DNA from 3 places in the Peribacillus sp. B65 genome. Region 3 is predicted to be linked to each of the others. Evidence: a T-box and tRNA genes for the amino acid it is inferred to sense, from the RefSeq annotation. Region 3 holds a T-box; the other regions hold tRNA genes.

Region 1 (4,199 bases), 580 kb from region 3:
ATCCTGACTGCCTTTAGGGAAGTATTTTTTCAGTACAGTCACCTTTTCATCCTCGGTAACGTTATAACGATCATCAACCATCGTCGCTTTTTGATGAAGCGGGATAAATGCCGGCGCATGTTCATCTTTATCTTTCAAAAGTTCCATCAGGGCTAAAAACAACTTAGCCTGACGCTCTTTTTCTTTCAACACAAAACGATGGTTCCGAATGGTGGACGGACTGCCTATCCCCATTTCCTCCTGAACCTCAGCATCATTCTTCCCTTGGTAAAATAGGCGAAGAAGGCGGTTTTGATGGTCCGTGAGACCTGTAAGTTTTTTATCGAGATCGATCAAGTATTCAAAAACGGAGTTGTGTGCATGTTCAATATGAATCCGCATATACCTCTTTGCTTCATAAAGAACCCCATCTTTCGGGTATACCACCCCCTTTTCAACTGCATTTCCGCACAGCAAACAAACATATTGGTTCTCACCTTCTATATACCCTTGTTTAAGCTCATCCTGAGATGCGCTCCAAAACATTTCAGCGTCCTTCATAAAACAAACACTTCCCTATAAAGTTTATAATATAATAAACATAATATTAATTCGTTTGCATTATGTCAATGTTTTTTCTAATTTAACTCCAGCAAATTATCCAAAGATGAACTTGATGGCCAGAGGGCTTCATAACATACAATACAGCTGACAGGCGCTACACCATCCATTAAACGAAACGATCCCCATGACACTATGCCGTATAGCACATTGAATAATAAGCTTAATTTCCCCAATAATATGCTATATAAGCGTGAATAAGCTTTAGAGGAGGATATATATTGAAAGATGAAAGCAATGCAATTGTTCCATCAATCCATAACACCGATTTACACAAGGCAATACAACATTTATCTGAACAATTCAAGGTATCACTGCCAGAATTACGCGATACGATTGAATTACTTATACAAAACCAATCAAGTGGGATGCAGCTTAGTTTAGGAGATGAGAAAAGTTCACCCGTCGAAGAATTGAATACGGCAATAATCAAAAACCGTGAAATCATTAAAAAAAATCTCCAAACATTAAATAGAATTTGATATAGAAAAAAGGCATCCGATTATGGATGCCTGAATTTGTAGACAAACTCGATAATAATTGGTTTTTGTAAATCGAACGTTGATTTCCACTCGAGGCACGCGCTTTCCCTGCAGGAGTCTCGCACACCCGCTCCAATCAACTTTGCTTTAAAATTCAGATACAAACTCAGGCATCCAATCATGGATGCCTGAGTTTGTGGAACATATGAAATTCCTAATATAAGTCCTTCGTTGAGCTCTTTAAGTATTAGCTAGGCACAAACTTAAGTATCCCTTCCAGATAAACACCTTGCTCTTTTCGTGTGCATTCCCTCAACTTGATTCTTCCTTCTTTTTCTAACTCCTTGGCTAATTGGACCACTTCTGTTCCATCTTCGGTTATTTCGACTGAGAAGAAATTGCCCCGAGTGGAAGTTTGAATGAACTTGAATAATCTATCTTTATTCATTTAAACATCTCCTTATTTATAACAAGTTCGACATAAAAGGTCATCCACCTGCGATAAATATGAAATAAAAAACTTCTTGTCGTCATACGAACTTTAACAGTTAAAAGGATAGCAAATTTAAATTACCCTCGTTGTCTTAAGCCAAAAGTAAAAAAGCCAAAACCTTTGAAGGTTTTGGCTTTTTTTAGTAGTGTCCCAGGAGAGATTCGAACTCCCGACCGACGCCTTAGAAGGGCGTTGCTCTATCCAGCTGAGCTACTGAGACGTTTATGATATAAGTTGCGGTAAAACTTATGTATTACCTTAACTGTTCCCTTAGGACACTTCTTATTATAGTAGGATATCAAAAGAAAGTCAACGCTTTTTCAAAAAAAGTTTTTTCTTTTTTTAATAACCAGGAAGCGGGGAAAAACGCTTCCTGTTCATTATACATGAAGTCATTCCATTTGATAAGCATTTCTTAGTTCTTCAACGATTTTTCCTTCAAGGTCATAATAGATGATTTCAAGTTGGTCATTTCCGATTTCCAAAATGGCATAGGTTTTTTCTTTTCGTCCACGCGGCTGACGTATGCTTCCCGGGTTGATGAAGAGCTTGCCGTCAATCAATTCAGAGCCTGCAGCGTGGGAATGACCAAAGCAAACAATATCCGCCCCAAGCTCTTCACTTTTATAAGATAGGTTCATCAAGGTCATATTTATGTTATAGAGGTGTCCATGTGTAAGGAAGAAACGCTTGCCTGCGATGTTCTCCACAATGTCATTCGGATATGCCGAATCATAGTCACAATTCCCGCGTACGGCTAAGAACCCCGACATGTGAGGGTCATTTCTTTCCAACTCTGAATCACCGCAATGGATCATGGCTGCAACCTCTTGTTTATGACGGTCGGTAATCATGCTGATTTCATGAGTTAAGCCATGACTGTCACTCATTATTAGCACTTTCATCGTCACATTCCTTCTTCCCTTTTTAGAAATAGATCAAGTTTTTCATCTAGAGCCCTCAATGCATTGGCACGGTGGCTGATTTTGTTTTTTTCCTCTTTTGTCAAATCTGCGTTTGTTTTACCCTGTTCCTCAACAAAAAAGATGGGATCATAACCAAATCCATTCGCTCCTGAAGGCCGTTCTGTAATCAAGCCTTCCATCGTTCCCGATACCGTAATCGTTTCCTGGTTGGGTGACGCTAGTGCCAATGCGCAATAAAACCTCGCCGTTCTATCCTCTTTTGGCACGCCTTCCAGTTCCCGGAGGACTTTTTCCGTGTTCGCTTCATCACTCTTGGACTCTCCAGCATAGCGCGCAGAATATACGCCTGGACGGCCCTCCAATGCATCTACAATCAATCCGGAATCATCAGCAATGACAAAACGGCCTAGCTGATGGGCAATGGCCTCTGCCTTCAGGATCGCATTTTCTTCAAATGTCGTCCCTGTTTCCTCAACATCCGGAGCATCCGGTACATCAAGAAGTGTTTTGACTTCATATCCTTTAGCAGAGAATAAGCTTTCGAACTCCTTTGCTTTCCCTTTATTTTTCGTTGCAATTATTACTGTCTTCATTTTTCATTTCACCCTTTTTCATTTTATCGGCATGTGAGCTCTTTTCGGTCTAAGAAAGAATTTGCTGTACTCATTAATGTTAAGCCGCTTATTCTCCAGTGCCAAACGGACGAATTCAGCGCTGCCTTCCATGATCAATAACGGCCGCTGAATTTTCCAGATAAGTTAAGTCTAACACAACTCCCTCATCTGAAATAACCTGAAACTTATAAACTAACGTTTGTAATTTTCACTATGTTCAATATGGATATTAACTTTTATGTTATTTATTGAAGTCTTATCAAAGGAATTAATAATTCTGTTATCCCACTTATTGACATGGTATCTGTATGCCTTTTCACTTATGTTAAATAGGTCTGTATTGATTTTCTCCCCCGTCTCCAATGTCTTCAAAATATCATGCTTAACTTTTGTTTCTACCTTTTTTTCGATTTTTTCCATATCCAAGTTAGCTATATTTTGTTTCAATATTCCATTTGCTCTAACCTCTAAGTCATATAAGGGTTTCTTTTGTTGTTCCAATACTATGATGTTTGTTTTAGGGTCCATGATTTCAACACTTACCTTTTGTTTGTTCAGGGAAAAAAACATTACTGTCGCCTTGTTTTCAACCCATTTTAAACCTATCAAATCTTGTTTACTTACGTACCCTTTATATTGTTGTTTTGATAAAACATAGCCGCCATTCAACGTTGGTATCTTCTTTTCTTTCCCGCCCTCTGAGTAATGATGCTCATTTATGACCAAAGAGGGAATTAAAATGGAACCAACCGGTTGATAAAACTTCGAAACCAGTTCACTGAATTTTAACGGGGAAATGAAATAGTTCTCGTTAATAACGGTCTCTGGCCTTTGAATGATCGTGAATAAGTTAGGAAGATTAAAGAAACTATCACTGTCAAACACCTTTTTAATATCCTTGTTCGTAACGAACAGCCATGAATTGTATCGCAATAAGGGCTCTTTTCCTACATATTCAATGAAATCCTTCATTTTATTCTTGATTACATTCTCACTTAAAATGAAGGAGTTAATATGCCCGATATAAAGCGGTAATGCGGCATGTTGTTCTAATTCGGTAAATGCTTCCTCGATACTTTCCCCT
Region 2 (4,199 bases), 2.4 Mb from region 3:
CAAATCATTATTGTAAAGTGATATAATTTTAAATTGTATGCATGACAAAAGGTAGGAGATAGAATCAAATGAATCAAAAATTAATTAATACTGAGAGTAAGTTCAGACCCGAAATCGAAGGGTTACGTGTTGTTGCCGCACTGCTGGTGGCGGTTTATCATATATGGCTTAATCGTGTTTCTGGCGGGGTTGATGTCTTCTTTGTAATTTCAGGTTTTCTTATTACTACTTCAATTGTTTCCACAATTAATCGAACAGGGGAATTTCGTTTTCTTCCATATGTCACCAAATTAATGAAAAGATTACTTCCTTCTGTATTTTTTATTCTTGCAATTGTTCTGGTTTTAAGTTGGTTTTTATTACCTAAATCAATTTTAGATAAAACTATACATGAAGTATTTGCCTCCATGTTTTTCTATCAAAACTGGCAACTTGCTTTTTCGAGCACGGATTATTTAGATTCCAGTCAAATGAAAACACCTGTTGAACACTTTTGGGCTTTGTCTATACAGGGACAATTTTATATAATTTGGTTTTTATTATTCACTTTGATTTTATTTTTAATAAAAAAATATAAATTAACTAAAGTTAAAACATTAATTAATACGATTTTAGGAATATTATTTGTTTCTTCTTTTATATATTCCATATATTTAACCTCTGTCAATCAGCCATGGGCTTATTTCATAACGATGACACGTGTGTGGGAATTTGCTTTAGGCAGTTTGCTCTGTATCAATTTATCATCAATTAAGGTAAATAAATATATAGCAACAGTGATAGGGTGGCTTGGATTAATCGGTTTAATTTTAACGGGAATAGTTTTCAATGTATCTGAAATGTTTCCGGGTTATATTGCCTTATGGCCAATGACCTGCGCATTATTCATTGTTTTGTCTGGTACACGCGATACAAAATATGGTGTCAAACGCTTTTTAGGTTCACCTGTAATGGTGAAGCTAGGTGGAATCGCTTTTGGTATCTACTTGTGGCATTGGGTATTATTGGAGTTCTATCGTTATAATGTCCAAGAAACTCCAGGATTCATCGTCGGAACTCTTATTATCATTTCATCAATTGCCCTTTCTTTTTTAATGACTCGATATATAGAAGAACCAATCCGAAGCTCAAAGGACAACAAATTCTCATTCAAGAGACTCGGGATAATGGGCAGTGTGAATGTACTCTTGATTGCATCGCTTTTAATTGGAGTATATATAGATAAAAATAGGCTGGAAAATAATATAAACGATAAAAATTATCCAGGAGCGTTAGCGGTAAAAAACCCTGATGATATACCTGATCAGGAACCAATTCCATCATATTCTGAAGTCTTTGATGATTTACCACAATCGCATTTGGACGGCAGTAACCAAGGGTTGAAGGAAAGTGACTTGAAAATTGGGGAATATGGCGAAACTGAAAATTACGATGCTACAATTGCCCTGATCGGCAGTTCCCATTCAGAGCATTGGTTAGGTGCCATATTAAAAGCTACAAAAGATGATAATTATCGTGTATTGAATATGACCCGTTCAGGTACACGTTTTTCAACAGGTTATACGGATGATGATTTGAAAGGTATCTGGGTCAATAATGTTCTCGATTATCTAAAGGATGCAGATGTAGATCTTGTCATTTCTCACGCCACAGCTTCTGATACGCCCAATAATAAAATACAACAACAGATGGTTGATCAGCTGCAGTATGTTAAAGATGAATATGGTATTGAAGTGTTAGCGGTTCGTGATGATCCAAGATATAGTTTTAATGTACTGGAATCATTAGAAACACATGGAATAGAAGAAACAACAAAAAAAATGAATTCAGTAGATAATCAGAAAGACGAAAGCTTTTGGAGACAATTTGAAAAAGAGAATAAATCATTGCATAAAATTGACTTAACAGATTACTTTAAAGTGAACGGTGAATTTCAGCCCATTATTGGTAATGTTATAATTTACCGGGACAATAGACATTTAACGAATACTTATTCTGAAAGTTTCGGACCTATTTTTGATGAAAAAATCAACGAGATAGGCTTAGATAGAAAGTAAGTATAGCTAAAGGGAGTTTTGTTTGGGTCTATTGGTTATCTTTATATGAAAAATCTGAGTTCTGTGTTTTACAGGGCTCGGATTTTTTTTTTATGAACTTGTCTAACCGCCCCATAAATCACAGAAAAAACCCTGTTACTACGCGGAAGAACCGCATTGTAACAGGGTTTTTAGTTAGCGTCCCAGATAGGAATCGAACCTACGACCTACAGCTTAGGAGGCTGTCGCTCTATCCTGCTGAGCTACTGGGACATATAAAAAAGTCGACGACTTATTTATTATATTTCTTATAGGCAAACTTTTCAAGCTAATAGCACATACTTATTAAAAAAAATCCTCATAAATGCTTAACAGGTCACTAAGCTCTCATCTTTCCCTTTTTTTCATTTAATGGAATACTTTATTAATCACTAGTTTTCTGGTACTATTTTACTATAAAAAAATTAGGAGAATGATAGTGGGGAAATATAGAGTATTAAGGATGGTTGCATTGCTGGGGATTTTGATTTTACCTGCATGCTCACAAGAGATTTTAGAAGGTATAGGCACAAAGACAGCTGCACCGATTGCGGAAGATGACATCGAAGTGGTCGAAGCGGCGGATAATGGGGCAGGGCAGGAATTGGAGGGCCAGATCGATACGGGAGACTGGATAACGGCCGAGCCCGCCGTCCAGCTTCCAATCTTGATGTATCACAGCATTTCTGAAGGTAATCGCCTTCGGGTTCCAAGTGAGGAATTCCGGTCACAGATGGCTTGGCTTCGGGAGAATGGCTACTATACATTATCTCCTGAAGAGGCATTCCTCGTTTTAACCGAGAATCGGATGCCAAGTGAGAAGTGTGTCTGGCTTACTTTTGATGATGGCTATACAGATAACTTCACGGAGGCTTTCCCGATATTAAAAGAAAATGATATGAAAGCAACTGTCTTCATGATCGGGAAGTCCATTGATAAAGGTCATCACCTGACTGAAAATCAAATGATGGAGATGAGCAGGAATGGGATTTCGATCGAAAGCCATACTATCAACCATTTGGAGCTGAACCGCATGACGGCAGAGCAGCAAGAGGCTGAAATGGTCCAGTCTAAGAAGCTATTCGACCGTATTCTCGACCAGGACACGACAGTGCTTTCCTATCCGGTTGGCCGGTATAACGAAGAGACTCTCAGGCTGTCAGATGAAGCCGGATACAAGATGGCAGTCACTACCGAACCTGGGGGAGCTTCAAGGGAACAAGGGATGCATGCCCTGCATCGAGTTCGGATTTCACCCGGTTTATCAGTCGATGGGTTTGCGTCATTGATTGAAAATGCTTCAAATCATTGAGCGTGGAAGGGTCATTTCGAACCTGTTCAGAAAAATCATATAATAATCGATTCTTACATGGTGTATAATGAAGGCAATGAAAATTATATACATATGAACGATTTGGTGTCGTAATGACTTAAAAGGGAAGCTGGTGAAATGCCAGCGCGGTCCCGCCACTGTATATGGGAGCTGACGGCTGTGTACCACTGTATGAAATATGGGAAGGTGCCGTCGACGATGACCATGAGCCAGGAGACCTGCCAAAACTCGTACACCTGTAACCTACGCGGATGGGAAGGTGTGTGGCAGACCCTAAGAAGTCCGTAGTGATATTGTTGCCATACAAGCACCTTCCGTTTAACGGGAGGTGCTTTTTGTTTTGGGGGCATCTTCCGGGATTATTGGGTGAAAGAAATTAAATAAAAAGATTGTGGGGAATGAAAATGAAGAAAATTTTTGGTCTGATATTGTTGATGTTGCTTACTGCAGGCATGATGGTCGGCTGCGGTGGAGCTACTGATGAAGGAAAAGAAAAGCAGCAAACGAAACATGCTCAACACGAAGCTTTCCCGATTACGATTAAAGATGCAACTGGGGAAAAAGTAACGATAGAAGAAAAACCGAAGAAAATCGTTTCGTTAATACCAAGTAATACGGAAGTGGTCTTTGCACTTGGTTTGGGTAAAAAGGTCATTGGTGTTTCCGATAATGATAATTACCCGGAAGAAACGAAAGAAATTGAAAAAGTTGGTGGAATGGAAATGAACACGGAGCTGATTGTCTCCATGAAGCCTGACCTTGTTCTTGCCCATGCATCAAGTGCCCATAAT
Region 3 (4,199 bases):
AAGAAAATTTAGATAAGCCTCTTATAATTGAGAATCCAGCTGGCGGTCTAATGAAAACAGGTGTTGCCGAATTGATTCCGCATGTCGTGAATCATGGAACATATCACCGTGGCAATATCACAGCTATGTTGCGACAAATGGGTTATGCCTCTACTTCGACGGATTACGGTCTTTATTTATTTTTAAAAGGAGAGTAACGGGACTTCATTTGCTTACTGATGGGACTGTAAGCACTGACAGTCCTGTTCTTAAAGTGAGGCTACCTGTCATTTTGAAGATAATGGAATCCTATACATGTGAACAGGTTAACCGGTTCTTCCTGGTTGACCTTTTTTACGTTTGCTGCTGGAAATGACTTGTACATGACATTTGTCATCTTCTAGTCATGACACCTGGTACTAATAATTTTAGGTTGATTTCTTTATACTATGTAATAACGACAAATAAAAGGAAGTGCAATTAAATAATGACCTTGCAAAATACGAAAAACTTGAGAAAACAAATTGCTCCTTTTGAACAATCAACGACAAAGCAAAGTATATGGCAGATCATCAATACCTTGGGGCCATTCATTATTTTATGGTACCTAGCATATATAAGTCTTTCCGTTTCTTATTGGTTAGCTTTAATTCCAGCTGTGATTGCTGCTGGCTTCTTGACAAGAATATTCATCATTTTTCATGATTGTACGCATCATTCGTTTTTCAAAAGCCGCCGTGCGAATAGAATAGTCGGGACTATCATGGGTGTTTTGACTTTATTCCCGTTTGATCAATGGGGACATGAGCATTCTGTGCATCACGCAACAAGCGGTAATTTGGATAAGCGGGGTACAGGGGATATTTGGACCCTTACGGTCGATGAGTATTTGGCTGCACCGTTTAAACTTCGTTTTGCCTATCGTTTTTACCGCAATCCAATTGTTATGTTTGGTTTGGGACCGATTTATGTTTTCCTTCTTAAAAATAGATTTAACCGTAAAGGCGCTAGAAAGAAGGAAAAAAATAATACGTATTTGACGAATGCATTAATCGTCGTTTTAGCGGCATTGCTTTGCCTGGCAGTAGGCTGGCAGTCGTTCCTTCTTGTACAAGGTTCCATTTTCATGATTTCTGGTTCAGTCGGCATTTGGCTGTTTTACGTCCAGCATACATTTGAGGACTCTTATTTTGAAGAAAATGAGGAGTGGGAATATGTATTGGCAGCAGTGGAAGGAAGTTCTTTTTATAAACTTCCAAAACTGATGCAGTTCCTCACTGGTAATATCGGTTACCATCATGTTCACCATTTAAGTCCAAGGGTACCTAACTATAAATTGGAAATGGCGCACAACAATACGCAGCCTTTAGAGAACGTTCCAACGATTACTCTTGCGACAAGCTTGCGCTCACTCCGTTTCCGTTTATGGGATGAGGAATCCAAGAATTTTATCGGTTTCAAAGATATAAAATATTTAACGAAAAAAAGCGTTCCCGCTCAAGTGAAATCTGAACTGTAACGTTCAGTATCATTCCAGACTCCCTTAATAATCCTCGGATTTGGGGGAGTCTTTGCTTCATATAAGGAACTCGATAAAGGAGAGAACTTAAAATGATTCGAATTGTCATTGCAGAGAATCAGCAAATGCTGTTAGAGGCAATAAGTTCTCTACTCAATCTTGAAGAAGATATAGAAATTGTCGGGCAAGCCGGTAATGGAGTAGAAGCGGTGGCCCTTGTTCACCAATTACAGCCTGATGTGTGTATCATGGATATGGAGATGCCTGTAATGAGCGGACTTGAGGCAGCAGAAGCATTAAGGTCAATTGGATGTAAAGTGGTCATTTTAACGACATTCCGAAGAACTGGTTATTTTCAACTCGCAATAAAGGCTAATGTAAGTGGTTATTTATTGAAGGATAGCCCGGGTGAAGAGTTAGCTTGCTCGATTCGCAGCATAATGGATGGCAAGCGAATATATTCCCCAGAACTTATAGATGAGACTTCCAGCAATAATGGCCGGGAAATGGGAGTGTTAGGTTTGTTAGCCGATGGTCAATCAAAAATTGAGCCGTCAAATCAGCAAAGCGGCACAATTGGAACAGTAAGGAAATATTTTTCCACCATCAAAGATAAAATGAAGTTACCGGCTGGTTAGGATTTGTTTCTTAAATCCTGTTGACACGTTTTTTTAAATTGTGTACGATGGATTAAATTATAATATTGAAAATTCTGTGATGAAGAGAGTAGTTCATTTTGAAATGGAAAGCGAGTTAGGGATGGTGGGAGCCTAATGCAGGACGGATGAATGAAGCGCACTTTGGAGAAATTTCTTGAACCGTTTAGTAGGGAATATCGGGGAGTCACCTCGTTAACAATGGAAAGTGGTCACAATTTGTGGCAACTAGAGTGGTACCACGGGAATTCATGCTCTCGTCTCTTATTTAGAGGCGGGGGCTTTTTTGTTTAGGAGGGAAAATGACGATGAATAAACCAATTGCAGAATTGATTTCAACTGCTTTGAACAATGAAATGCCAGCTAGTGAAATAGAAAAATTAATGGAAAAGCCAAAATTGATGGAATTAGGCGATGTCGCCTTTCCATGCTTTACTCTTGCGAAAAAATTCAGAAAGTCGCCTCAGGTGATTGCGTCTGAAATAGCCCAACAATTAAATAGTAAGTTGATCCAAGAAGTGAACGTTGTGGGTGGTTATCTGAATATCTTCGTCAATCAACAGCTGGTGACGGAAAACGTGCTGCAAACGATATTAAGTGAAAAGGATCAGTATGGTTCGATGCAGCCTGTACAGGAAAATGTCGTGATTGATTATTCCTCCCCGAATATTGCCAAACCTTTTTCCATGGGGCACTTACGCTCAACGGTCATAGGGAATGCACTGGCTAACATCGCCGAAAAAAATGGCTACAATGCTGTGCGTATTAATCATTTAGGAGATTGGGGCACGCAATTCGGCAAGTTGATTGTCGCATATAAGCTGTGGGGCGACAAAGAGGCAATCGAAGCTTCGCCGATTCAGGAATTATTGAAGATCTATGTGAAGTTCCATGATAGAGCCGAAAGTGATGAATCGTTGAACGAACAAGCACGAGCAAGCTTCAAGTCGCTTGAAGATGGGGACGAGGAAGCACTGGCATTGTGGAAATGGTTCAGGGATGCGTCTCTAAAAGAGTTTGAGACGATTTATGATTTATTGGGCATCCGTTTTGATTCCTATGCCGGCGAAGCGTTTTACAATGACAAAATGGATGCGGTTGTCGGGGAACTAAAAGAAAAAGGCTTACTTACCCTATCCGAAGGTGCCTATGTCGTGCAATTGGAAGATATGCCGCCTTGTTTGATTACGAAAACGGATGGTGCGACACTTTATGCCACGCGTGATTTAGCTGCCGCCATGTATCGTAAAAAACAGTATGAGGCGAAGAAAACATTTTATGTTGTCGGAAACGAACAATCCCTGCACTTTAAACAACTCTTTAACGTCATTGAAAAAATGGGGTATGAATGGTCAAAAGATTTGCAGCACGTAGCATTTGGCATGATGTTAAAAGATGGTAAGAAAATGTCGACTCGTAAAGGGAAAGTCGTGCTCCTTGCGGATGTATTGGCAGAGGCGATCGAAACTGCGAAGCGCAATATTGAAGAAAAAAATCAAGCGCTTGAACAGAAGGAACTGGTTGCAAGACAGGTCGGTGTCGGAGCGGTAATTTTTAACGATTTAAAAAATAACCGCATGAACGATATTGATTTTTCATTAGAACAAATGATGAATTTTGAGGGAGAAACAGGTCCATATGTACAGTACACATATGCGCGAATTTCCTCATTGCTTGAAAAAGGTGAATTTAACGAGCAGGCCATCCATTTTGACGCTTTAGGTGAATATGCGTGGCCAGTCATCCAGCTGCTAGAGCAATATCCGAGCATTGTCCAAAAATCGTTTGAACAAGCCGACCCATCACAAATCGCGAAATTCAGCTTGCATTTATCGCGTGCATTCAATAAGTATTATGCACATACAAAAGTTCTAGTTGAAGACGAATGGAAACAAATGAAACTCTCATTCGCTTTTTCCGTAGCGATTGTATTGAAGGATGCGCTAAGTTTATTGGGAATTTCCGCGCCGAAAAAAATGTAAAGGTAAAATGAAAGAATCCATTTTGAACTTTCAAAATGGATTCTTTAAAATCTTATTCAATGA

Evidence for each region. A T-box is a leader RNA that pairs with one kind of tRNA and senses whether it is charged. The one in region 3 lies ahead of argS (arginine--tRNA ligase), so its partner is inferred to be a tRNA-Arg.
Region 1: it has a tRNA-Arg gene. The T-box ahead of argS (arginine--tRNA ligase) is inferred to sense a tRNA for this amino acid. The anticodon was not compared.
Region 2: it has a tRNA-Arg gene. The T-box ahead of argS (arginine--tRNA ligase) is inferred to sense a tRNA for this amino acid. The anticodon was not compared.

What each region holds. Positions count from the first base shown of each region.
Region 1 is NZ_CP195840.1:4,169,718-4,173,916, reverse strand. It holds gene ACSR9O_RS20320 (DUF2087 domain-containing protein) at 1-540, opposite strand, end outside; gene ACSR9O_RS20315 (hypothetical protein) at 822-1,082, shown strand; gene ACSR9O_RS20310 (hypothetical protein) at 1,330-1,530, opposite strand; tRNA gene ACSR9O_RS20305 (tRNA-Arg) at 1,722-1,795, opposite strand; gene ACSR9O_RS20300 (metallophosphoesterase) at 1,968-2,480, opposite strand; gene ACSR9O_RS20295 (XTP/dITP diphosphatase) at 2,483-3,094, opposite strand; gene ACSR9O_RS20290 (Ger(x)C family spore germination protein) at 3,308-4,199, opposite strand, start outside.
Region 2 is NZ_CP195840.1:2,305,447-2,309,645, forward strand. It holds gene ACSR9O_RS11280 (acyltransferase family protein) at 69-2,057, shown strand; tRNA gene ACSR9O_RS11285 (tRNA-Arg) at 2,236-2,309, opposite strand; gene ACSR9O_RS11290 (polysaccharide deacetylase family protein) at 2,539-3,387, shown strand; cobalamin riboswitch at 3,474-3,648, shown strand; gene ACSR9O_RS11295 (ABC transporter substrate-binding protein) at 3,813-4,199, shown strand, end outside.
Region 3 is NZ_CP195840.1:4,750,175-4,754,373, reverse strand. It holds gene ACSR9O_RS23255 (DinB family protein) at 1-197, shown strand, start outside; gene desA (Delta(5) desaturase DesA) at 467-1,498, shown strand; gene ACSR9O_RS23245 (response regulator) at 1,591-2,136, shown strand; T-box leader at 2,204-2,422, shown strand; gene argS (arginine--tRNA ligase) at 2,457-4,136, shown strand; gene ACSR9O_RS23235 (SET domain-containing protein) at 4,189-4,199, opposite strand, start outside.